DNA from 3 places in the Clostridium senegalense genome. Region 1 is predicted to be linked to each of the others. Evidence: riboswitches for the same ligand, from Rfam matches in the RefSeq annotation. Region 1 holds a riboswitch; each other region holds the start of a gene.
The links. A riboswitch is a leader RNA that binds a small molecule or an ion and turns the genes downstream of it on or off. The one in region 1 is predicted to bind cobalamin.

Region 1 (8,611 bases):
ACTTGTCCTTAAAATAAGTTATGTATTAAAAAATACAATTTTAAAATCTTCCCTATATAATATATTATACCAATTTAAATGGCATTTTTGTTACAAAATAGTTAATTTAAATGGTTAACATGAAATATAGGAACATATGAATAACATATGAAGGAATATTGTATGATTTTTATACAATATTCCTTCATATGTTTTGATTGTATTTATGTAGATGTATAATTAAATTAATAGTTTCCAGTAGATAATGATTTTATAATGTCAAGATGGTTTTTATAGTCTATTAACATGGAATTAATTTTATTTATAGTATCTTTATCAAGAGAATTACATTCATTAAAATGTTTTTCAGTCATTGTATATCCAAGATTACAAGCATTATATACTTCTTCTAACAGATCTTGTGTTGAATGAATTGTAATTTCATTTTTAAATTCATTAAATAGTTCAGAAGCTTTACCGATAATACCAACAGAGTATGAGGGTGTTCCACCAATACTTTGTATTTTATTACTAAACCATTGGGCTTGGGTTTTATAATCATCTTGTATGTTTAAAAAAGCATGTTTTACATCTAAATTTTCTGCCTTTTTAATATAACTATCAAAGGAATCTATGCCCATATATAATCCTTTTAAAAAATCATTTAATTCATTGACAAAATCATTATTATTTCTAGTGTTCATGAAATCACTCCTTAGTATAACATATGTAATAAAATTTTTATTATATATGTATATCATTTGCAAAAAATAAAAATCTATGACAATGATAGATAAAAAATTATAATTAGATTCAAAGTGATAGCTAGAAAATTTAATGTTATTATGAAAGAACATAAGTAAAAAAGCAAAACTTAAGTAAAGTGAAAATAATTTATTTAAGTTTTACTTTTTTATTTATATTAAATTAGATAAAACATAAAGCCAATAATATGATATTATACATAAACATCATAAGCATAAACTTATAAGATAATTTAGATGTACATTGAGCATAATAATGACGTCCTGCATAACAACGATTGTATAATCCATCCTGAATTTCTGGCCAGCGTTTAAGTGTATTTAAAAATAAAAGCCCTGCTAGTTTAGACATATTTTTAATTTTACTTTTAAAGCTATGAAATCCATGTCTACAACTCATTGCATTATAGATACTTGAAGCTTCATCGTTAATTAATAATATGTAAAGCTCCATTGATTTAGCTATATCGCAAATATCTTGTAATGGAGTTATTTTGGATACTAAAGAAAGTATATGATCAAGTGGTGTTGTAAGTGTTAAATAAGATATGCACATACCACCTGAAACACCTTTTAAAATAATTACAAGTATGTAATTAAAATTATAAACAAATAACAATGTTATTGAAGATAATAGTGAAAAGGATAATATACCTATATTGAATTTTAATACTATGTCTTTAGGATTATTAGCTTTTATGTGAAGAATTAAAAAAATAAATATGTTTAATATAAGTGGAAGAGGTTTATGTACAAATCCTAGAATAATCATAGGAAAAATGCATAGGCATAACTTTTCCAAGGGATGCCTATGACTTTCTTTGCTTATTTTTGAATAAGCTATGATTGTTTTGAGCATTGAGTCTTTCTACCTACATAATAGCCAATAAAACCTGCTCCTATAGCTGCTTGTAAACAGAATAATAGCGTTTCTATTTCTCCAGATGGTGGTTCCCAGATATGGCTAAACCAAGGTTCATAATCACCATCAATTTCAGCTATAACTTCTTCCATTTGATCATCTCCACCTACAAATTCACTTGTAGAACCATAATAAGCTAGTGGTGCAATTATAAGAAATGCACTTAAAATTATTAAGATAATAATATTTTTCTTTTTCATCTTATATCATTTCCTCCAATGTATGTAATTCCTCTTTTGAGTGTTTTTCAATAAACTCAAATATTATAACAGTAAATATTCCTTCAACAATAGCAAGTGGAACTTGAGTCACTGCAAATATTGCAAAGAATTTTCCAAATGCAGCTATTACACTTCCGCTGCCAGAATGAGCAAGAGCCATTTGTATAGATGTTATTAAATAAGTTGATAAATCACCTAAAAATGCGGCTAAAAATATAGCAACTTTTTTATTTGAATTCTTAAAAATCTTGTATATAAAGAATGAAACAAATGGTCCTACTATACCCATTGAAAAAACATTAGCTCCTAGAGTTGTTAGTCCACCATGAGCAAGTAAAAGTGCTTGAAATAAAAGAACTAGAGATCCAACAACACTCATAGCAAATGGTCCAAAAATAAGTGCACCTAAAGCTGTTCCTGTAGCATGTGAACTACTACCTGAAACAGATGGTAATTTTAATGCTGATATAACAAAGCAAAAAGCCGCAACTAAAGCTAAAAGCATTTTTAAATCTTTGTTAGTGCTTGTCTTAGTTTTAATTTGTTTTATACCTATAATAATAAAAGGTATACAAAGTACAAAATAAGTAATGCACCAACCAGGACTTAAAAATCCTTCAGCTATATGCATTGCAGAAGCTGTATATGGTATAAATAAGCATAAAAATAGTGCTAAAAGTAAAGTATGTTTTTTTCTCATAAAAAATCCCTCCATATTTTAATAATAAATTTTATAATATTTTTAATAATAAACCTTTATAATTGATTTTGTTGATTGGAAAAATTAAAAAAATTAATTATAGTTTAAATTTTCATCAATAAAGAACAAATTTTACTTTAAGATATGATAATTAAAATCATTCTCAAATTATTTCGAGTACAAATATATGTATATAAAAAAAGTAGGGGAACTACGAGGGAATGGACTTTAAGTTAAAAATAACCTAATAGTTCCCTACTAAAAATAAACATTAGTTAAATATTACTTTTAAAATTCAAAATTTTTAAATACATCTAAGAATTTATCAATATGCTCATCCGTATGTTTTACAGATAAGAATAAAGCTTCAAATTGAGATGGAGCAATGTATATTCCGTTTTTTAATAAGTAAAGATAAAATTTTGAAAATAATTTAGTATCACAAGTTTTGGCATCATCATAATTAGTTACCTGAGCTATATCAGTAAAGAATATAGTCATCATTGCACCACATCTATTTATTGTCATAGGTATACCTTTTTCTTTTGCAATTTTAAGCATACCATTTTCTAATTTTGAGCCTAGTCTTTCAAGATGTGTATAGTATTCAGGGTGATTATAAAGTTTTGTTACTGCTGAAAGACCTGCTGCCATAACTACTGGATTTCCAGACATAGTTCCAGCTTGATAAACAGGACCTACTGGTGATAGTTTTTCCATTATCTCTCTTTTTCCACCATAAGCACCACATGGAAGTCCACCACCCATTATTTTTGCATAGCAAACTATATCAGGAGTTACATCAAATAATGTTTGCGCACCTTTATATGCAACTCTGAATCCACACATAACTTCATCAAAAATTAAAAGTGCTCCATATTCTTTACAAAGACTTTCAAGTTTTTTCATAAACTCATTAGATGCTTTTATAACACCCATATTTCCAGCAACAGGTTCTATAATAACCCCAGCTATATCGTGTCCATACTTTTTGAAAATTTCTGTTATACTTTCAATACTGTTGTAATTAGCTATTAATGTATTTTTTATACTTTCTTGAGGAACTCCTGCACTTCCAGGTATACCTTCAGTCATAACGCCAGAACCTGCACTTACAAGGAATCCATCAAAATGACCATGATAACATCCAGCAAATTTTATGATTTTATTTTTTCCAGTATAGCCACGTGCTAATTTAACAGCGCTCATAGTGGCTTCTGTTCCGGAATTAACCATTCTTATTAAATCTATATTGTCTAGTGTTTCACATAGATGTTTTGCAAGCTTTAATTCTAAGTTAGTTGGTGCACCAAAAGCTATAGATTCACTACAACATGTTTTTATAGAATTAACTATATCTTCATCGTTATGACCAAGAATCATAGGTCCCCAAGCACCAATAAAATCAATATATGTATTTCCATCTTCATCAGTTATTGTTGCGCCATTACCACTTTTAATTACTGGAGGGGTAATTCCCATATCTTTTAATGCTCTAACAGGACTATTTACACCGCCAGGTATGTACTTTTCTGATTCTTTAAAAATTTGATTACTTTTTTCTAAATTCATAAATAAAACCTCCTTAAGTTATATGCAATGTTTATTAAATATCGCAAAAAATCTTTTCAATAATTGATAATGCTTCTTTGCCTTTACCATTTAAAGTTTCTTCTTTTAAAACTTCAATAGCCCTATTAACGTATGCATTGCTAGTACTTTTGATAAGTGTTTCCACTAACTTATCATTATCCTTTGTAAATTTTTTTTGAGTGTATGTTTTAAATCTGGTGCTATATATTATGTTGCTTTTTTTTATCATTTTCATAATATGAGGAGATAGGGATCTAAGCTTAACCCATTCTAAATACTCATACATGTATTTTTTTACTATGTAATAATGTTCTTCCATTAAAGTTTTTCTTAATTTTTTATTTTCAGCATCTATAGTATGAATTTTATCTATGTCATAAACAGTTATATTAAGTAAATTATCTATAGAACTACAAACATCTCTAGGTACAGCTAAATCAAAAATTAAAAGATTTTCTATGTCCTCAACATCATTTTTTTCAATTATAAAATTCTTTGACGAAGTACAACTTATAAGTACGTCAATTTTATGTAAGTATTTATTTTTATCGTTTACATGAATTATCTCAACTTTATCATTAGAATTTTTAATTAAGTCATCATTTTTAACTTTTTCTATATCCCTACAAGCTATATATAACTTATCAAAATTATTATCATTGACAAGTAAGTTTTTAAAACATAATTTACCTACATCGCCAAAACCTATAATCATAAAAATACGTTTTTGCTTATTTATAGCTTCTTTTATTGCAATGGAAGAAGAAGAAACAGGAATTTTGTAAAGCATAGTTTCTGTTTTGAATTCTTTTCCACATCCAATGGCATTAATAAATAATCTTTCAAGTGGACCTTTTATAACATTAAGCTCTAAAGACTTAAAGTATCCATCTTTAACTTGACCTAATATTTGATCTTCCCCTAATATCTTAGAATGAAATCCACAACATAATTCCATGATATGCCTTACAGCATTTTCTCCTGTAGAAATAAAAGTATATTTCATATCATTAATATCCCAATTTAAAGTTAAAAAAATTTTTTTAACTAATAAATCATTATTATTTTCTTGAGAAGAAAAATATACTTCTGTTCTATTACAAGTAGAGATTATAATAACTTCATCAAGAAAACTTTTAAGTTTTAATAAGTTACTCTCTAAATCTGAAGAATTAATACTAAATCTACTACGAACATCTAAAGTTACATCTTTATTTAACCCTATTAACCTAACCATGTATAAACCATCTCCTAATTACAAGAACAAAATATTTAAGTTTTAAAATAACAATACTTTAGTATTATATACTTATAAATAAAGTAAATGTGTAAATATATTAATTATTATTTAATATTACTATATTAAATTTTATTATATTGTACTAAAGTTTTATATTTACCTAAATATAGGCAATAAAAAAACTCACAAAAGTGAGTTTATAATCAAAAAAATACATAAATATCTTATATAAACAACACTTTCCTTCCGCCCGAAGGTTTGTGATTAGATTTACGGCAGGTCTCCTGACTTACGGGTCAATCTCCTTTTACCTTCCCAAAGCACAAAGCTTCAGTGGTTAAAATTCGTCTCCGTTACAGTAGCGGGGGCTGTAGTGGGCTTACACCACTTTCCCTATTAAACTATTAAAAGTACCATAAAAAGTATTAAATTTAAAATTGTACAAGCAAATTATAACACAATAAAAACAATTTTGAAAGATTATAATTAAAAAAAATACAAAATTACGACAAATCAAGAAAAAAACATGTATAATTAAAAAATAAAGACTATTAAGATGAATTGTAAAATTAGCTAATTTTACAATTGAATAATATATCATTATAATAATATAGGATTAATTTGATAGTAAAAGAATATAAAATGTTAATATATGTATTAATTAGGAGGATATATATGGATTTTTTTAAGGAAAAGCTAAAGAAGCAATCAAAAACGTCTATTGCTTTAACAATATTATTAATTATTGCAATTATATTTATAGGACAAATCTACTATAATGAGAAGGAATTTATAAAGAACTTTAACGATTTCAAAAAATATTTTACAGAAAGAAATGAAGAAAGTGCACATGGTATTTATATTGATATAAAAAAACAATCTCATAAGGAGAAAGTTGATGTATACATATTAGACCAATTAGATGCATTCAAATATAATTTAGAAAACGATTCTATTGAAAATAGTCATATTGATGATGCTAGTAAAGAGTTAAGCTATTTTGAATTTTATTCTGAAAAGTCAGAAAAAGTCAAAGAAGAGTATACTAAAATGCAATCTTATGTGGAGGATTATAATCATTATAAAAATGGATTAGAAGCTTATGATAAGAAAGACTTTGTAAAAGCAAAAGAGGAGTTTGAAAAAGTAACTTCAAATTATAAACAGTATAATGAAGCTCAAACTATGGCTGAAAAAATGAGTGCTAAATCTAAAGAATGGTCATTAAAGAAATGTAATGAATTATTATCTTTAGGTGATATAGAAAATGCTTTAGTTGAACTAGAAAAAGGTTTTTTACTAAATAAAGATGATTCTGATTTATTAAAGGAAAAAGAAAATATTGAAAAAAATAAAATTGAGTATTTAAAAAATAGAAAAGAGATTAGTGGATCTTTAGAAAAAATAAATAAATTAAATTGGATTAAAGATGAAAAAAATATAGTCATAGAAGAAATTAAGTATAAGGAAAAAGATTTTTATAAAGTTACAGAAAAAGATGAAAAAAATCCTAATATATGGGAATATGAATTATATATAGAAAAATTACCAATTGATAATGAGAACACAGAAGAAGAGAAAGACAAAGTGATGAAGGAAACTATTGCTTTGCTTATAAAAGATAAAGAAGAAAAAAGTTTAGATGATTTTATAAAAGAAAATGAAACGAAACAGTAATTTTTTTAAAGGGCGAAAGCCCTTTAAATTTTTTTGTTTTATGTTTAAAATTAAAAATATTTAAAATATTAGCGTTAAAATGAAAAGTTTGATAATATATAAATAAGTTATAATATATAAAAGAATGATATTAGTTAATATCATAGGTTTTGGGTGATATATAGAAAATGCATTCATTTATAAGAAAAGCTATTTATATATAGTTCTTAAAATTATATATAGTATTAATATATCATCTTAAAAAAATAAATAAGGGGGACATTCTTATGGATAAATTTATAAAAAGAGGTAATTTAGTTTATATAAGAAAGCCTGACTTTGAAGAAATTGATTATATAAAAAAACTTTGGAGTGATGAAGATACAATGAGAGATGTAGGAGGCGCAATTCATTATAGTGAATATAAATGGGAAAATTGGTACAAAAGAATGGTTGACCCTGGAAATGGCAAGAATTTTTATTGTTTAATATATAATATGGAAAACACACCAGTTGGGGAAGTGAGTTTTCACGGATATGACAGAAACACTAAAACCGCTGATTTAAATGTTAAAGTTGAAAATAAATATAGAGGCAATAATTATGGGAATGAAGCAGTTATGCTATTATTAGAATATTATTTTAATAGCTATGGTGGTGAGGTTATTTTTGACACTGTTGCTAATGAAAATGGAATAGAAGCTCTTAAAACTTGGAAATTTGAAGTTCTTGAAGAAAAAGGTAAAGAAGTATTATTTAGAATGACAAAAGAAAATTTTAATAAAATGGTAGAGCAATAAAGTAATAACTATTATAATAAAGAAGTAATAAACTAAAGAAAGTGAGGTGTTTTGTTTAGTTGATATAGTTTTATAATTATAACTAGGGTGCTAAACAAAATATTTATGAAGTTATTTTTTATATCTGATATTCATGGATCTCTTAAATATTGTAAATTAGCAATTGATGCTTTTATAAAAGAAAATGCTGATTATATAATAATATTAGGAGATGTTTTATACCACGGACCAAGAAATCCATTGCCAGAGGAATACAATCCTAAAGAAGTTGCAAAGCTACTTAATAATTATAGCAACAGAATAATAGGTGTAAGAGGAAATTGTGATGCAGATGTGGATCAAATGTTGCTTGAATATCCATGCATGATGGATTATAGCACCATTTTATATGGTGATAAAAGGTTTTTTCTAACCCATGGACATATTTATGATGAAGAAAAACATCCTAATATATGTGATGGTGATGTGATGGTATATGGACATACCCATGTACCCGTAGCAAAAAAAGAAAATGGTATATATATATTGAATCCAGGTTCAATAACATATCCTAAAAAAGATAGTCCTAATAGTTATGGAATTTTAGATAAAGGTATTTTTTATATAAAAAAATTAGATGGAAATATAATAAAAGAACTAAAAATTATATAAATAATTATAATGATAAAGTTGTTTTTAAATGGATTACTTTCTTTTTAAAAACAACTTTTTAAATTAAATTATTTAATTAAATTAT
Region 2 (8,611 bases), on a different contig from region 1:
ATAACATTTTTCTCCACTATTCCTGAAACCAATTGGAAACTTGTTATGTGTATACCAGAATCAGAACTTCTAAATCCACTAAGAGTTTTAGCCTTTAAAATTTTTGTAGCTATGCTTTTTGTTATTATTTTAGTAACTATATGTATAACTAAATTAGCCAATAATCTAAAAGTAAGAATATCTAAGGTCAATTCTTTAGCCGAAGCTATTGCAAATGGTGATTTAACTTATAGAATAGATGTAACATATAATGATGAATTAGGCGATATGTCAAATCATCTTAATAAAATGGGTGATAACTTAAAAACTGTAATCGAAAAAGTATCTATTGGCCTTGAACAAGTTGTTTCTACTTCTGAAGAACTAACTGCTAGTGCTAATGAAACTAAAGAAGCAGCTAATCAAATTTCTATATCTATTCAAGATGTTGCTAATGGTGCTGAAATGCAATCTACATCTTTTATTGAAGCTTCTAAAGAAGGTGAAAAACTTCACCATAGAGTTTCTGATATATCTTCATCTATTTCTTCTGTAAGTGCTGCTTCTAACCTTGCCTATGATAAAGCATTAAGTGGTAATAATGTAGTTACTTCAACCATAACTCATATGAAAGACATTAATACCAAAGTATCTTCTTCAGCTCAAATTGTTAATTCTCTTAATGAAAAGTCAATTGAAATTGGTAATATATTATCTTTAATTTCTAACATAGCATCCCAAACTAATCTTTTGGCTTTAAATGCCGCTATTGAAGCTGCGAGAGCTGGAGAAAAAGGAAAGGGCTTTGCTGTAGTTGCTGATGAAATACGAAAACTTGCTGAACAATCTTCAGATGCAGCTAAAAATATTTCTGTTATAATAAATGAAGTTCAAAATGAAATACAAAATGCTTCATTATCAATGAATGACGGGTGCAAATTTGTAGATGAGGGTATGACTATGGTTTTTGAAGCTGGAAACTCATTTGAAAACATTCTACAGGAAGTTAAATCTATTTCTGAGAGCGTAAATGATTTATCTTTTGCTATGGATAAAGTTTTATCAAGTAGTACTATTATGGTACAATCTGTTATTAATTCTTCAGAAATTTCTACTACAACTTCTGCTAATACTCAGAATGTAGCTGCTTCTAGTGAAGAACAAACTGCTCTTATGAATGAAGTTTCTAATGCTTCAGAACATCTATCTCAAATGGCATGTGAACTTCAATTAGAACTTTCTAAATTTGTACTATAAATAAAAAAACTATATCAACACAAAAGACAGGTTTAATTTATTATCAAAACCTGTCTCTTATTTTAATCAAAATTAATATTATTTTAAAAGTATTCCACCATAATTACTTATAACTACTGCAAATACTACTGAAACTATTGTCATAAGTTTTATTAAAATATTCATAGATGGTCCAGAAGTATCTTTAAATGGATCTCCAACTGTATCCCCTACAACTGCTGCTTTATGCGAATCACTTCCTTTTCCGCCATAAGCTCCACCTTCAATATATTTTTTAGCATTATCCCATGCACCACCAGCATTAGACATAAACATTGCAACCATAACACCAGTTCCTAAAGCTCCTGCAATTGTCCCAGCAAGTGCTTCCGCTCCTAACAAGAATCCAACTGCTAGTGGTATAGCTATTGCTAAAATACCTGGTAGTAACATTTCCTTTAATGCTGCATCTGTTGAAATTTCAACACATTTTGCATAATCTGGCTTTTCAGTTCCTTCCATTATTCCTTTTTTCTCTTTAAATTGACGTCTAACTTCTTCAACCATTTTAGTTGCAGACTTTCCTACTGCCTCCATGGTTAATGCAGCAAATAAAAATGGTACCATACATCCTACTAAAAGTCCTGTAAGTGTCAATGGATTTAATAAATTTATACTTTCTAAATTAACAGCCTGAGCATAAGATGCAAATAAAGCTAATGCTGTTAGTGCTGCCGAACCAATAGCAAAACCTTTACCAATTGCTGCAGTAGTATTTCCAACTGAATCTAATTTATCAGTAATCTCTCTAACTTCCTTTGGCATATCAGCCATTTGTGCAATTCCACCAGCATTATCTGCAATTGGACCATATGCATCTACAGAAATGACCATACCTGATGTTGCAAGCATTCCTACTGCAGCTAACGCAATTCCATATAAACCTAAACTTGCATCTTTTGAACCACCTATTAAGAAATATGATAGTAATACTCCTAATGCAATTATCAAAATAGGTACAACTGTAGATTTCATTCCAATAGCAAGACCAGAAATTATATTTGTAGCTGCTCCTGTTTGAGACTCCTGTGCAATAATTTTTACTGGTTTATAATTATCTGATGTGTAATACTCTGTAATTTTACCTATGAAAACCCCAACTAATATTCCCACTAAAACAGATATAAATGGTTTTATAGTATTTAAAATAGTTTTGCTTAAAATCAACGAAAATATTATCATAAGTACTACAGATACATATAGTCCTAAATTCAATGTTTTCTGTGGATCTTTTCCTTTAGAATATCTAACTATAAATATAGCAATTATTGACGCTATTATACCAGCAACAGACACATATATTGGAAACATAACAGCATTTTTTCCTAGTGATACACTTGCTGCGACTCCAAGAGTTAATGCAGATATTAAAGAACCAACATAGGATTCAAAAAGATCTGCTCCCATTCCTGCTATATCACCTACATTATCCCCTACATTATCAGCTATAACAGCAGGATTTCTTGGGTCATCTTCCGGGATTCCAACTTCTACCTTTCCAACAAGGTCAGCACCTACATCTGCGGCTTTAGTATATATTCCTCCACCTACACGTGCAAAAAGAGCTATTGATGATGCACCTAATCCAAAACCTGTAATATATTCTATTTCTAAGTTGAAAATTAAAGATAACATTGCAATACCTAAAACTCCAAGTCCTACAACAGAAAGTCCCATAACTGTTCCCCCAGAAAAAGCTATGGATAAAGCATCTTCTTTTCCTTTAGTAGCAGCTTGTGCAGTTCGTACATTAGCTTTTACTCCTACTTTCATACCTGCATATCCAGCAGCAATTGAAAATATTGCACCTAATATAAAACTTATAGATGTTTTTATATGAAGAAATACTGCAATAGCAATAGCTACTACTAATATAAATATCCCCAAATATCTATATTCCTTCTTCAAAAATGCCATTGCACCTTCACTTATATGGCCTGCAATCTCCTGCATTTTTTTATTTCCCACTTCTTTTTTTGAAATTTCTTTTGATATAAACATTGCAAAAAGTAAAGTTAACACTGATACTATTATTGCAAAAAATAAAAAAGACATAAAATACCCCCTTTAAGTATCATTTTTCCGTAAAACTATTACTAATAGATTTCATAGTAACTATTACTATTTTCTATAAGTATATATTCTTCTTTTTAAAGTTTTCCCCTTTAACATTTATATAAACTTTTTGTAAACTTTTACACTAAATGTAATTACATTTTATAACATATTTTTCAAGATTAAGTTTAAATTTTCTGAATATTATCTTTTTCTATTTATTATGTTATAATCGTGTGGAGCTAATTGCTAAATTATTTTTAAAATTGAATATTTTTAACTTTTTGGTTTAAATGTGATTAATTTCAATTTATTAAAAGGGAAAAGAGTTTAAATCTCTTACGGTCCAGCCACTGTAATGAAGAGCAAATTTTTATTATACCACTGCAAATTATAAATTTAAGTTTGTGGGAAGGTGAACATTTGTGATGAATCTAAGTCAGGAGACCTGCCAATAAGTTCTAAAGTTGCTTACTAGGATAGGTTAATTTTAATTAAATTTAATACATTACATAATTAGTTGTATGTTTTAAAGTTATTTATTACAGTATCTTATTCTAGGATACTGTTTTTTGTTATAGATTTATTATAATTATTAAATTAAATAATAAAACAAATTTAAAATATTTTTATTATTCTAATTATTGCGTTTATAAATATTAAAATATTTATATATATTAATAAAAAGATTACTTAGGGGGATTTTTTATGAGAAAACAAAAAATTTATTCATTAATTCTAGCAGTATCACTAACTGCATCAATTCTTTCAGGCTGTGGTAATACAAATAAAGCTTCAAAAGAAGTTTCTTCAAATTCTGCTTCTGAGCAAAAAAATTATAAAGAAGTTACTGTAAACAATGATTTACCTTCTGGTAAAGAAGATGAAACTTTTTCTACTGCACCAAAAAAAGCTGTTACACTAAGTGGCTTTACAACAGAAATGCTACTTGCATTAGGGCTTGAGGATTCTATAGCAGGATATTCATTTCAAGACAACGAAGTACTACCTGAATATAAAGACGCACACTCCAAACTTAACAAATTGTCTGATTTAATGCCATCTAAAGAAACATTATTAGGTGTTGAACCTGATTTCATAACTGGATGGATGTCTACCTTTACTGAAAATAATTTTAATAATAAATTTTGCAAAGAAAACAATGTGAAAATTTATGTTCCAAAATGTGAAAGTCCTAATGCAACAATGGAAACTGTCTATGAAGACTTTACTAACCTTGGAAAAATATTTAATGTAGAAAAAAATTCAGAAGATGTTATATCTAAAATGAAAAAGGATATTGAAGCTATATCTTCTAAAATACCAAAAGATACAAAACCTGTTAAAGCATTTGTATATGATTCTGGCACAGATAGTCCTTTTACTGCATGTAACGGTTTGCCTACAGATTTAATAAAGCTTGCTGGTGGTGAAAATATATTTAAAGATGGAGAAAAACCTTGGGCTAAAGTAACTTGGGAAGAAGTTGTTAAACAAAACCCTGAGCAAATAATAGTAATGCAATATAATGCAGCTGATGATGTTGAAGAAAAAATAAACTTTTTAAAAAATCATGATGCATTAAAAGATGTAGATGCTATAAAAAACAATAAAATATTTGTATTAGAGCTTTCAGAAGTAGTTGCTGGTGTTAGAAATCCTGGTGCTATAAAAGCTATGGCGGAAAATTTCCATCCTGAAATATTCAAAAAATAAATTGGAGCGTTTTAAAATGAAAAAATTTAAAATAAACATATATATTATCTACACAGCATTAATATTATTTTTAGTATTTTCTATAATAGTTGCTATTAATGTTGGTTCAGTAGATGTGAGCAGTTCTGAACTTTTCAAAATTATAATTAATAAAACATCTGGAAATGATGTCTTTGATAAAACATGGTCCAATTCTGTAGAAAATATAATTTGGCAGTTAAGATTACCGCGAACTCTTCTTGCTGGAATTGTTGGTGCCGGTCTTGCTCTTTCTGGAGTATTAATGCAGGCTTTAACAAAAAATGTTCTTGCTGATCCATATATACTTGGTATTTCATCCGGTGCATCTACCGGTGCAGTTATAAGTATATTACTTGGAAGTAGTTTAGCTATACCTTTTATGTCTATCCATATAGGTGCATTCATAGGTGCATTATTTTCTTCAATATTAGTATTTGTACTTTCAAGTAAAAAAGGTAAATTTTCATCTTCAAGTTTAGTTCTAACAGGGGTTGCTGTGGCATCAGTATTCTCTGCAATAACAAATTTTATTATATTTAAAGCAGAAGATGTAAGAAAATTATATTCAGTTATGTTTTGGATGACCGGGTCTCTTGCTGGATCTAAATGGGATGATGTGCCTTTAGCATTTTTAGTGCTTATAATTTCATCTATTATATCTTTAGTTATTCATAAAACTCTTGATGCAATGCTTCTAGGCGAAGATGCTGCTATAACTTTAGGTGTTAATATTAAACTTTTTAAAAAAATAATAATTGTAACAAGTACATTACTTACTGGAATTATGGTTTCTTTAAGTGGAATTATAGGCTTTGTTGGTCTTATTATTCCTCATATTTGCAGAACAATTGCAGGTTCTGTACATAAAAAGCTTATTCCTTTAACAGTTCTTTTAGGTTCACTATTTTTAATATGGTCTGATATATTGGGTAGAATGATAGGTTCAACTGAGGAACTTCCTATAGGTGTTGTTACCGCAATCATCGGTGCTCCATTCTTCCTATGGTTATTAAGAAAAAGTAAGTATTCTTTTGGAGGTTAAAATGACTAAGCTACATGTTAAGAATTTAAATTATAAACACATATTAAAAGATATAAATCTTGAAATATCTAAGGGAGATTTTGTAGGAATCATAGGTCCAAATGGTAGTGGAAAATCAACTTTACTTAAAAATATATATAGAGTTTTCACTCCAGATAGTGGTGAGGTTTTACTTAATAATAAAAACATAAAAAAATTATCTCATAAAGATATTGCAAAAGATATGTCAGTAGTGGCACAAGAAAATAGACCAGAATTTGACTTTAATGTGCTTGACATGGTGCTTATCGGAAGATTTGCACATAAAGGCTTATTTCAAGATAATACAAAATCAGATATTTCTTTTGCAGAAAGCTGTCTTGAAAAAGTTGGAATGCTTAAATTTAAAGATAGAAGTTTTTCAAATCTATCCGGTGGTGAAAAGCAAAGAGTTTTAATTGCCAGAGCTCTTGCACAACAAAGTGATTTTATGATTCTAGATGAACCAACCAACCATTTAGATATTGGATACCAGCTGCAAATAATGGATATTATAAAAGCTCAAAATCTAACGGTATTTTCAGCAATACATGATTTAAATATAGCATGCTACTATTGTGATAAAATTTTTGTTATGAAAGATGGTGTTATATTAGATTTTGGAACTCCTGAAGACGTATTAAATGAAAAAATAGTTAAAGAACTTTTTGGACTTAATTGTAGTATTGAAAAAAGTTCTGCTACTAACAAATTAAATATAACCTATATTCCTAATTCTTTCAAAAATGAAGAATTAAAAGTTATTTAGTAAAAGCCTGTGATAATTGAAATCACAGGCTTTTTATATAATTAATACTTTCTTTTAGGATTTTTAGGAAACCAACCTTTTTTTACTCTCTCTTCTTGTTCAATTATTTCATGAATACTCCAAAGACATGAAAAACCTGTTACCCCTAATATAGATGCAATAATATTGTTTTTAACTATTAAAGATATTCCTATAAAAATTAATCCTAATATAAAAAACATTGGCCATATCTTCTTACCAAAATAGTATTCACCCTTAATTACTATTGGATGAAATACTCCAATGATAAAAAAAGCCATTAATCCAATCATAATACCTTGCAAGTTCAAAATCATACCACCTCATAAATTTTTAATACATACTTTTTAATTTTTAGTATGCTTTATAAGTAAATTTAATAAAACATTCTTTTAAAATACTTACATTTATTAATTATACTCCAAAAACAAGTGTTCCTATAATCCAATATATTGCCCACCAAAACAATAATATTGCATTAATTATTATTAGAAAAATTGCTAACTTAGTTTTATGTCTTATGAATCCTATTATTGAAATATTCCTCCAATAAATGCAAAAATACTTGGACCAATAAGAATTAAAATTCCTTCCAATATCGTGACATGAGTTGGTATAAGTTGAATAAATTCATTTACTAAAACTAAGAAAGATAATACTAAAATACCTAAAGACCACTTAGTAAATATACTTTCATACTTCATCTCAATCTCCCTTATTATACTTTAAATAATTTACTTCTAAATAATAATATAATTATATCATATTTACTTTTGCAAAATAAATCTCTGATTCTATTTAATTATATTTGTATTTCTAGAAAATATTATTAATATATTTTAAATTTATAATTTATTTTTAATTTAAAGTAAATTACATAAAAAACTCTATTTTTTATTATTTTTTTAATATATACTGCGCCTATTTTATTTCATGTTTTTTACTTATATGTTATAATCTTTTACAAATGTTGTTTTATTTACAATTTTAAACATGGGGGTTTTTATATTATGAACACAATTAATTTAAATTTTGACTGTAAAGTATTAGACGAAAATAATCCAGATTTAGTTTTTGGTGCAGCTGAATGTCTTGCTGAAACTTTTGCTGGAGTAAAGATAGGCAAATTTACTATCTGTGAGCCTATGGCTAAAATATGTAATTTATCTAAAGAAGATATGATGGAATTTACTACAAATTATATAAAAGACATTGTAAATGATGGTTTATGTGTGGTAGCAGTAGATAGTGATACTAATAAGGTTATTGGAGCTATGGCTTGTGAAAATTACACTCCTAGTAGGAAAGCTTCTTTTGAAATTAAAAATGAATCAATAAACAATATATTTGGTTTTCTTGGAGAATTAGATAAACAATTTTTCACAATTGTAGAAAAAAGATTTGGAAGAAAAATAAGAAAAAATGAATATGTTCGTGGTTCTATGCTAGGGGTTAGAACAGAATTTAACAAAAAATATGTTGCACAAAATATGCTTTCACTTGTAATGGACCAATGTGCAGAAAAAGGATTTAAAGCATTTTTTGTTGAAGCAACAAACTTTAAATCTCAAAAGTTTAATGATCTTTACGGCTTTTATACTGCTAAAGATTTACAAGGTAAACCTATATCTAAAAAATATTGTGACCATAAAATATTCCATCAAATTCCTGAAGATGTTGCTTTAGAATGTTTACTT
Region 3 (8,611 bases), on a different contig from region 1:
CATCTGTTGTTTTATATTCTAGTAATAAATCTAAAAGATTTTTTCCATTATCTTTTATAAATTCATTGCAATTAGCTGGATCTTTTCCTATTGAACAAAGAGCTATTATAACTTGAGCTAAGCTTTCACTTGAACCATCAGGTGTCCATGTTGAAGTAAATTCTCCAGTAGTTTTATTTTGAACTGTACTTAAAGTTTTAAGTGCATTATCTATAGCATTTTTAGCTTCATTATTTTCTTTATAATAAGGTGATAATGCTGATATAGCCATTGCAGTTGTATCTATATCTATAGTGTCACCCCAGCTCCAACCACCTTGAGGTAATTTATTTAAAATTATAGATTCAATTAATTCTTCTTTTGTAAATTCATTATCAGAAGGTACTTCAAAATTTCCACAATCTATTGCAATAAGTCCAAACATCTGAGCATATATATCTTCTGCTGTTAAATCACGACTATATAAATCTTCTAGTAAATTGTATCCTGCAAAATTTCTTGGATCTTTTCCTGATGAAGCAAGACCTATTATAGTTCTTTCACAATCAGTAGCAGTTTTAAACTTTCCATCCTTTCCAAATAATGAGGAATCCTTTGTTTCTATTTTTTTTGCTAAATTTTCAATATAACTTGCTGGAATATCCTTCTTAAAGCTTGATACTGTAAGAGCTTCCCAATCATTAAAATCTTTACTATACCAAAGACCAGAATCTTTGCTTATAAGATGATGTAAACCACTATTTACACATTCATCTATTATAGAATTATAATCTTTCTCTATAATTTCTCTTGATTCTACAGCATATCTTTCTGTTGCAAAGACATTATTATTTAATACTCCTATGTTAGCTGTAGTTAAAACACTATTAGCAATAATAAATGCTGCTAATCCTCTTTTTAAATTTTTATTCATAATTTCTTCCCCCTGTTTTTAATAAAATTTATTTAATATTAATTTTAAAATTAATTAATACTCCTCGTACGTTGCAAACCCCTGTAAATTCACCTTTGTCTAAATTAGTGTTAAAGTTGCACATTTTATCTTTTAATTTACCTTGATCAACATATACTATTTTCCCATTTTCATCCAAAATTTTTATTGTTACATTAGATTCTAAATCTTCTTTTATATTTTCATCTTTTATAGAAAAGATTACATTATCATCATTATCTTTGTTTATATTTACAGATACATTATCTTTTTCTGTATTTTGTACAACATTAACTTTACAATCTGCTTTTACCCCTTCTTTTTCTGCTGTTATAGTATGTTCACCTAAACTATCTAATTTTATTTTAACTCTTCCAGTTTTAGCAGTTCTTCCAGCTTCTTTTCCATCAATTTTTACAATTGCTCCATAAACATTTTTAGTTACACATTGTACAGCAAAATTAACTCGTGTATCTAATTTTATACTTTCTGGATATAGGGTTTGAGGTACTATTCTTAAAGGCATTTCTCCACTGTAATTCGGATCTACTAAATCATGCCAATCCCATTCTCTAAACTCAAAAGATAACACCTCTCTATTTTTCATAAATACCGCTGGTGCTCCAACTGGTGTTTTTTTATCATTTAAATATATAAACCAGTCCATTCCAAAAATTCCTTTTTCTAATTGATCATCCTCTAAATAATTCATAGAAACATTTGAGATGCCATTAATCTCACATATCAAACCTGTTGAGTCTTGATTGAATGAATCAGCATTTTCCCTTAAATACTGTAAAGCACTTTTATCAGTATCTAATTCCAGTGTTTTAGTAAATATTTTCTTACCTTTATCTTTTATAACAAAAGTAAATTCTAGTTTATCTACTTCATTTGGTTTTCCTTCTAAAATTACATCATCATGTTTTTCTACTAGATTTACTTTAGCGCCATCCTCTATATTTATTTTACTTTTTTCTATAGCTTCTATATTTTCTACAGTTGCAGTTTTTTCTATTTTAAGCTGAGACGAATTCTCTACCTTAACTTTAGCTATTGTTCCATCTAGGGCAGTATAAGAGCAATTTCTTACTTTAAGTGTATCTATTTTTCCATTTAATATAACTTTAGAAATTTTTTCTAAATCCTTTTCTTTAGTACCAATTTTAATATTTTTAACGTCCTCACATTTTATTTTTGATGGACAATTAACTAATATTTCTTTATCAAAGGTTCCCTCAAATTCAATATCATAATTTGAATCTTTTGAGCCTGTAATTTTTACAGCACCAAAATCTCCTTTTGTATTTTTAAGTATTGCATTTGATTTGATTTCTGTTCTTTTAATTTCTGAGTCTTCAAATAGCTTTACTGCCACATTACTTTTACTTTCCACTGTAAGATTATCTGATTTTACATTAGTTAAATTTATACTATTAACGTCACCAGATTTTACAATTACATTTTTACAAGTAGTTCCTTTAATATTTACAGTTCCTTTTTCACCTGGATCCAATATTAAATTTCCATTTAATTTGATATTTCTAATTTCTATATTATTACCTTTTACTAATATATCTTTATTTACTTCTTTAATTTTACTTTCATCACCAAATTTTCCATTATCTTTTGACAATTGAATTTCTTTATCAGTTTCATTAATACCATCATCTTTATCATCACCATCTTTTGGTGGTTCTGTTGTTCCACCACCTTGATTGTTTGATGACACCGTTATTTGGTTTTCAACCTTTACCCCTTCTTTTAAAACAGATATAGTATGTTTTCCAGCTGAAGATATTTTTATAGTAGCTTTACCATCTATGTTAGTTGTTGAAACTTCTTTATCATCTACTTTTATAGTAGCTCCATATACAGGTCTATATACACATGTAACTACAATATTTATATCTTCGTTTTCTTTTACATTCTTGTTTATTCCGTTCACTGTCAATTTCATTGGATCGCCAGGTTTCACTAAATCATGCCAATCCCAAAATCTATATTCTAATTCTAATTTATCACCGGATTTTACAAAAACATCATTTGCCCCTACAGCGGTTTTCTTACCATTTAAATATATAAACCAATCTGCTCCTAGATAACCTTGCTTTCTTTCAGATTCACTTAAATTTTTTAATGGTTTACTTTTTATTTTATTTATTTCATTTATAAAACCATTATTAGTTTTAATATCAGCATTTTCTTTTAAATATTCCATTGCTGTTTTTTTAGAATCTACTTTAAGATTTTTATTTAATATCTCATTTCCATCATTAGAAATGATTAATTTAAATTCATCATTTTTAGGTTTTTCAGAAGAACCACTACCACCAGAACCGTTACTTGAATTGTTGTCTACTATTTTATCGGCATTACCAGATATAGTAACATTCTTATTTTTTTCTATTAAGTTTACTTTTGCACCATTTTTTATAGTTATTTTGCTTTTATCTAGTGCTTCAATTTTTTTAATAGTAGCATTCTTATCTATTGTAAGTTGTGATGAATTTTCTATTTTTACATTAGATATTGTCCCATCTAAAGTTGTATTAGAACAATTAATTATATTAATATCAGTTACTTTGCCTTTTAATGTAACTTTAGAGTTACTTTCTTTACTATCAATTTTGATATTCTTAACATCATCACATTTTATATTTGATGAGCAATTAACTAATACTTCTTTATCAAATCTTCCTTCAAGTTCAATATTATAATTTGATTCTTTTGTTCCTGTAACTTTTACAGTTCCAAAATCCCCTTTTGTATTTTTAAGTATTGCATTTGACTTAACTTCTGTATTTTTTATAGTTGAATCTTCAAATAGCTTTACTGCCACATTACTTTTACTTTCCACTGTAAGATTATCTGATTTTACATTAGTTAAATTTATACTATTAACGTCACCAGATTTTACAATTACATTTTTACAAGTAGTTCCTTTAATATTTACAGTTCCTTTTTCACCTGGATCCAATATTAAATTTCCATTTAATTTAACATTATTTATAGTTACATTATTTCCAGTTACTAATATATCGCCTCTTACTTCTTTAATAGTTTCTACATTTCCAAAAGTTTCATTATCTTTTGATAATTTTGTTTGAGAAAAATTCGAATCTATTTTATCTAATATACTACTAGGTACTACTTTTTCTCCGCCAATTATAGTTAATTTACTAGTAGAGGTTATATTAGAATTTATAATTTTTTCCACATCACTATTTAAATTATTATTTGTTAATATTATAGGTGCTTTTTTAAGTCCTGCTATTGGAGAAATTGATAGAGCATCTGCAAAATCATTTCCTCTTACAAAATAGACATTTTCATAACTTATGTAATTAATAAATTTTGATAATACTTCTTTATTAGTTAAATATCTGTCGTTTCCAGCTATTCTTTCACTATTTTTTATGCCTGTTACAACAGTATTATCTATTACATTAGTACCACCTACAAAATATGCTTTAGATATGTTAACTTTTTTTATATACTCTGTTACTTTACTTGGAATGTTATTTTTTTCTGTATATAAAATTGGACTTTCTTTCTGAGCTGCTATAGTAGCAACTGAAAGTGCATCAGCATAACTCAATCCATTAGATATGAATATAGTGTCACTTGTTCCAAGTTTTTCACTTACCTTCAATGCAGTTTCATATCTAGTGCTACCATAAATTCTTTCTGTTTCTGTTATGCTGCATTTTTTAATCTGTGCTTCAACATTAGCACTAAGGGCTCTTTCGCCACCTAGAATAAATGCCTTTTTAGGTTTTAACCTTTGTAATTCCTTAATTGCATTTTCTGTAAGGCCATTTTTATTTGATAATATTATAGGACTGTTATATTTTTTTGCAAGAGGAGTAACAGATAATGCATCTGCAAAGTCATACCCATAAGCAATAAAAACATAATCAGAACCACTTTTCCAACCTTGCTCACTTATTTTTATAGCAGTTTCTATTCTATCTGAACCATATATTCTGCTTTCATTTACTTTAGCAGAAGCATTTACTGGTAATAAGAACATGAACATGCTAAAAAATAGCAATAAAATACTAAGCTTTTGCTTAAAAAGCTTTTTCATAAACCCTTCATCCCCTTATTAAAAATTCTTGTTATTTAATGTTAGTTATGTGTTTTAATCTTCTGGTGGTGAAAGTTCTCTTTTATCCCACTCATGAAAATCAAATAAAAGTATGTCTCCCTTTTTTACATATAAATCATTTGCTCCTACTGGTGTCTTTTTATCATTAAGATATATAAACCAGTCTATTCCTTTAACTCCATTTGCTTTTTGTTCTGGAGTTTTTTGATTTTCAGGTATAGGGTAAAAATTGTGTATTCCATCAATTTCAAAAATAAATCCACCATTTTCTTGCATAACTGTATTTTCTCTTAGGTACGTCATTGCATTTTTACCGTCCTCTACTTTTAATGTTAACTCTTTTACTTGTTGAGGACTTTTACCGGTATAACCCTTTATATCTTTGCCTATTATCATAGTAAAGGTATCTTCTTCAGGTTTAGACTCTACAACCTCAGGACTTTCTTCCTTTTTAGTTGCTACATCTGAAGTATTATTACTACTATCATTGGAATCATCATTATTTTTTGCATTTTCCTTTTGTGATAAATCCTCTTTATTTTTTTCAACATTCGAAATATTTTGTCTATTTTCTTTATCACTATCTTCATTTTTATTATTATCATCTTTTTTATTTTCTGATTTTTCTTTAGAGTCTTTTTTGCTATCATTTTTATTTTCTTTTTTAGATTTTTTACTACTACTATCATCTTTTTTTACTTTATTTGTAGTAGTTTCAGTTGTAGTTGTAGTTGTCTTCCCTCTTTCGCATCCCCAAGCAACGGAAAATGCTATTAAAATTGTTAACAATATAGCTAGAAAAATTTTATAATTTTTTTTCATTAAATCACCTCCACTCTTTAAAAATTTGCAATAAAAAAAGTTCCCATTGGGAACTTAAATAGCATATTTTATACAAGCAAAATAAAAACAACAATTTTATAAATGCTTGCAAATCCATGATATTTTATCTCTCCCAAGAAAGATTCAATCCAGTATAGGCATGTCTCCTGACTTAACTTCATCTTACTACCAAACCTTCCCAAGATATCTCTCAGTGGTATTTTTGGATTCATCAGTTTCACAGTAACTTTGGGCTGTAGTGGACTTTAACCACTTTCCATTTTAACTTTCTTATTGCTAAGAAAGAACCTATCCTCTATCTCTATTAACTTGTCACACTCATTATATTACAAATATTTTTCAATTTCAACATTTATTTTAAACATTTAGAATATTTTGTATGTTTTTGTTTTTTTATAAAATAATTAAAATTTTTATTTAGTATTTTAATAATTAATGTAATTAATTAATTTTTTTTCATAACTTTGTAAATAATTATGTGCACTTATAATAAAGATAATTATTATATTATAATTATAAAAAAGATTTTAAAAAGTGATTTTATATGGCTATGTATTACAACAATGTAGTATTTATAAAACTAAAATTATTATCAAGAAATCTAAGAAAATATTACTTTATAGTAAACAATTAAATTTTGATATGTTAAAATACCTTTAAAAAAATTATAGAAAAACAAGCTCCAATTTAAATTTATTCAATAACTTTAAAATATTTTTATATAAAAAGAACCTGCCTTAAAATATATCTATGTTTTAAGGCAAGTTCTTTAAATTATATTTTTATTTATAGTTATTTTATTACAAGTTCTACTGGACAATGATCTGAACCTAATACTTCAGTATGAATATTAACTCTTTCTAATTTTTTCTCTAGCTCTTCTGATACACAAAAATAATCTATTCTCCATCCTGCATTATTTTTTCTTGCATTAAATCTATAGGACCACCATGAATAAACTCCTTCTTTATCTGGATTAAAATATCTATATGTATCTATAAAACCACATTCTAAAAGTTCAGTAAACTTAGCTCTTTCTTCATTGGTAAATCCTGCATTTTTTTTATTAGTTTTAGGGTTTTTCAAATCTATTTCCTTATGTGCTACATTTAAATCTCCACAAAGAATAACTGGTTTATTTTTTTCTAATTCTTTTAAATATAACCTAAAATCATCTTCCCATTCCATTCTATATTCTAATCTTGCAAGTTCAGTTTGAGAATTTGGAGTATAAACAGTGACTACATAATATTCTTCAAATTCTAAAGTTATTACCCTTCCCTCATTGTCATGCTTTTCAATACCTAAGCCATAATTTACAGAAAGTGGTTTTATTTTTGTAAATATAGCTGTACCTGAATAGCCTTTTTTTTCTGCATAATTCCAGTAATCATAATAACCATCTAACTCTAAATTTATTTGACCTTCCTGTAATTTGCTTTCTTGTATACAAAATATATCTGCATTTATTTCTTTAAAAAACTCTAAAAACCCCTTTTTCACACAAGCTCTAAGGCCGTTAACATTCCATGATATAAGCTTTGTCATAATTATCGCTCCATTCATTTAATATATTTAAAACTTATGGTATAAGTCTATACCATATTATAACTATAATTTAGAATTACTACAAAATATTTTAACCCATATTATAGATTTAAAAACGTATAAATTTAAATGATATGATTTTATAACACTATAATAAAACTCCAACTTCCTTATAAAGTTGGAGCTTTTATTAGTTTTACGCTGTAATATCCTTTTTTATAAAAATAATATGACTTATAATATAACAAATACTAATCCATCCTAATAAAACTGTTATGGAGAAGTTTAAATTTACAAAAGTAATACCCAAAAGTTCATTTATTTTGTTGCCTATAATAATAGATTCATCACAGTAAGATGTAAATATAAATGGTAGCATTTTATTTAAAACACCTGGTGGAACTGGATTACCTTTATCAGGAGCAGATTTTATAATATTAATCCATTGAGTAGCCACTATAAAAATTATAGGAAGTACTAATGCTGTATTACTATCATTACATATTGTTGAAAACAAAAATGAGAATGCTATTGTTGCTGTTACAACTAAGAATTGTAGTATTAATATTTGTAATAAAAACATTCCATTTGAAATTAAATAGCTACTTCCTACTATTGGAATAACTATCTGTTTTAATTCTCTTATTAAATATGGGGGAATAGATTCGTAAGTTGTTCCTACAATGTTTGGAAGAGACATATCTCCAAATCCATATATAAGTCCAATTACTATAAACATTAAAAGCTCTAATACTAAAATTATTAAATTTATAGATAATATTGCTGCTATAAATTTTGAAAATATTATTTTCCACCTTTTAATTGGCTTTACTAACATAAATTTTATAGTAGCTGGCTTATTTTCTCCAGCCACTATATCAGCTGTCATAACTGCTATTATAATTAACAATCCTAATTCGCCAATTTTAGGTATTATATTATATATCAATTGATCTACAGCATTTATTCCTCCTTTAAAATCATAAGAGATGCTATTATTTATATAATATTGACTTTTAAGAATCTCACCATTATAATATTCAACCATAGATGATGATGAACTATATCTTTTTTTTCGTTCTTCACAATAGTCAATCTTCATCTTTAATCTGTCTTTATTTGGTATGTTTTCATCTAGCATATTTTCTAAATGCTCTATTTCTTTTTGACTATCT

Region 2: linked by a shared signal. The riboswitch ahead of KQI36_RS14815 (ABC transporter substrate-binding protein) and the one ahead of hemA (glutamyl-tRNA reductase) in region 1 are both predicted to bind cobalamin.
Region 3: linked by a shared signal. The riboswitch ahead of KQI36_RS10680 (DUF4430 domain-containing protein) and the one ahead of hemA (glutamyl-tRNA reductase) in region 1 are both predicted to bind cobalamin.

The regions. Positions count from the first base shown of each region.
Region 1 is NZ_JAHLNC010000008.1:157,297-165,907, reverse strand. It holds gene KQI36_RS13845 (DUF2383 domain-containing protein) at 225-683, opposite strand; gene KQI36_RS13840 (CbiQ family ECF transporter T component) at 907-1,602, opposite strand; gene KQI36_RS13835 (energy-coupling factor ABC transporter substrate-binding protein) at 1,584-1,865, opposite strand; gene KQI36_RS13830 (energy-coupling factor ABC transporter permease) at 1,867-2,586, opposite strand; gene hemL (glutamate-1-semialdehyde 2,1-aminomutase) at 2,875-4,158, opposite strand; gene hemA (glutamyl-tRNA reductase) at 4,193-5,416, opposite strand; cobalamin riboswitch at 5,677-5,852, opposite strand; gene KQI36_RS13815 (hypothetical protein) at 6,095-7,096, shown strand; gene KQI36_RS13810 (GNAT family N-acetyltransferase) at 7,363-7,875, shown strand; gene yfcE (phosphodiesterase) at 7,981-8,526, shown strand.
Region 2 is NZ_JAHLNC010000009.1:149,768-158,378, reverse strand. It holds gene KQI36_RS14825 (methyl-accepting chemotaxis protein) at 1-1,236, shown strand, start outside; gene KQI36_RS14820 (sodium-translocating pyrophosphatase) at 1,315-3,330, opposite strand; cobalamin riboswitch at 3,599-3,800, shown strand; gene KQI36_RS14815 (ABC transporter substrate-binding protein) at 4,039-5,046, shown strand; gene KQI36_RS14810 (FecCD family ABC transporter permease) at 5,063-6,109, shown strand; gene KQI36_RS14805 (ABC transporter ATP-binding protein) at 6,111-6,896, shown strand; gene KQI36_RS14800 (DUF4491 family protein) at 6,938-7,225, opposite strand; gene KQI36_RS14795 (hypothetical protein) at 7,445-7,618, opposite strand; gene KQI36_RS14790 (hypothetical protein) at 7,925-8,611, shown strand, end outside.
Region 3 is NZ_JAHLNC010000005.1:154,799-163,409, forward strand. It holds gene KQI36_RS10670 (prenyltransferase/squalene oxidase repeat-containing protein) at 1-913, opposite strand, end outside; gene KQI36_RS10675 (cell wall-binding repeat-containing protein) at 942-5,024, opposite strand; gene KQI36_RS10680 (DUF4430 domain-containing protein) at 5,079-5,867, opposite strand; cobalamin riboswitch at 6,008-6,195, opposite strand; gene KQI36_RS10685 (exodeoxyribonuclease III) at 6,681-7,436, opposite strand; gene KQI36_RS10690 (ABC transporter permease subunit) at 7,633-8,611, opposite strand, start outside.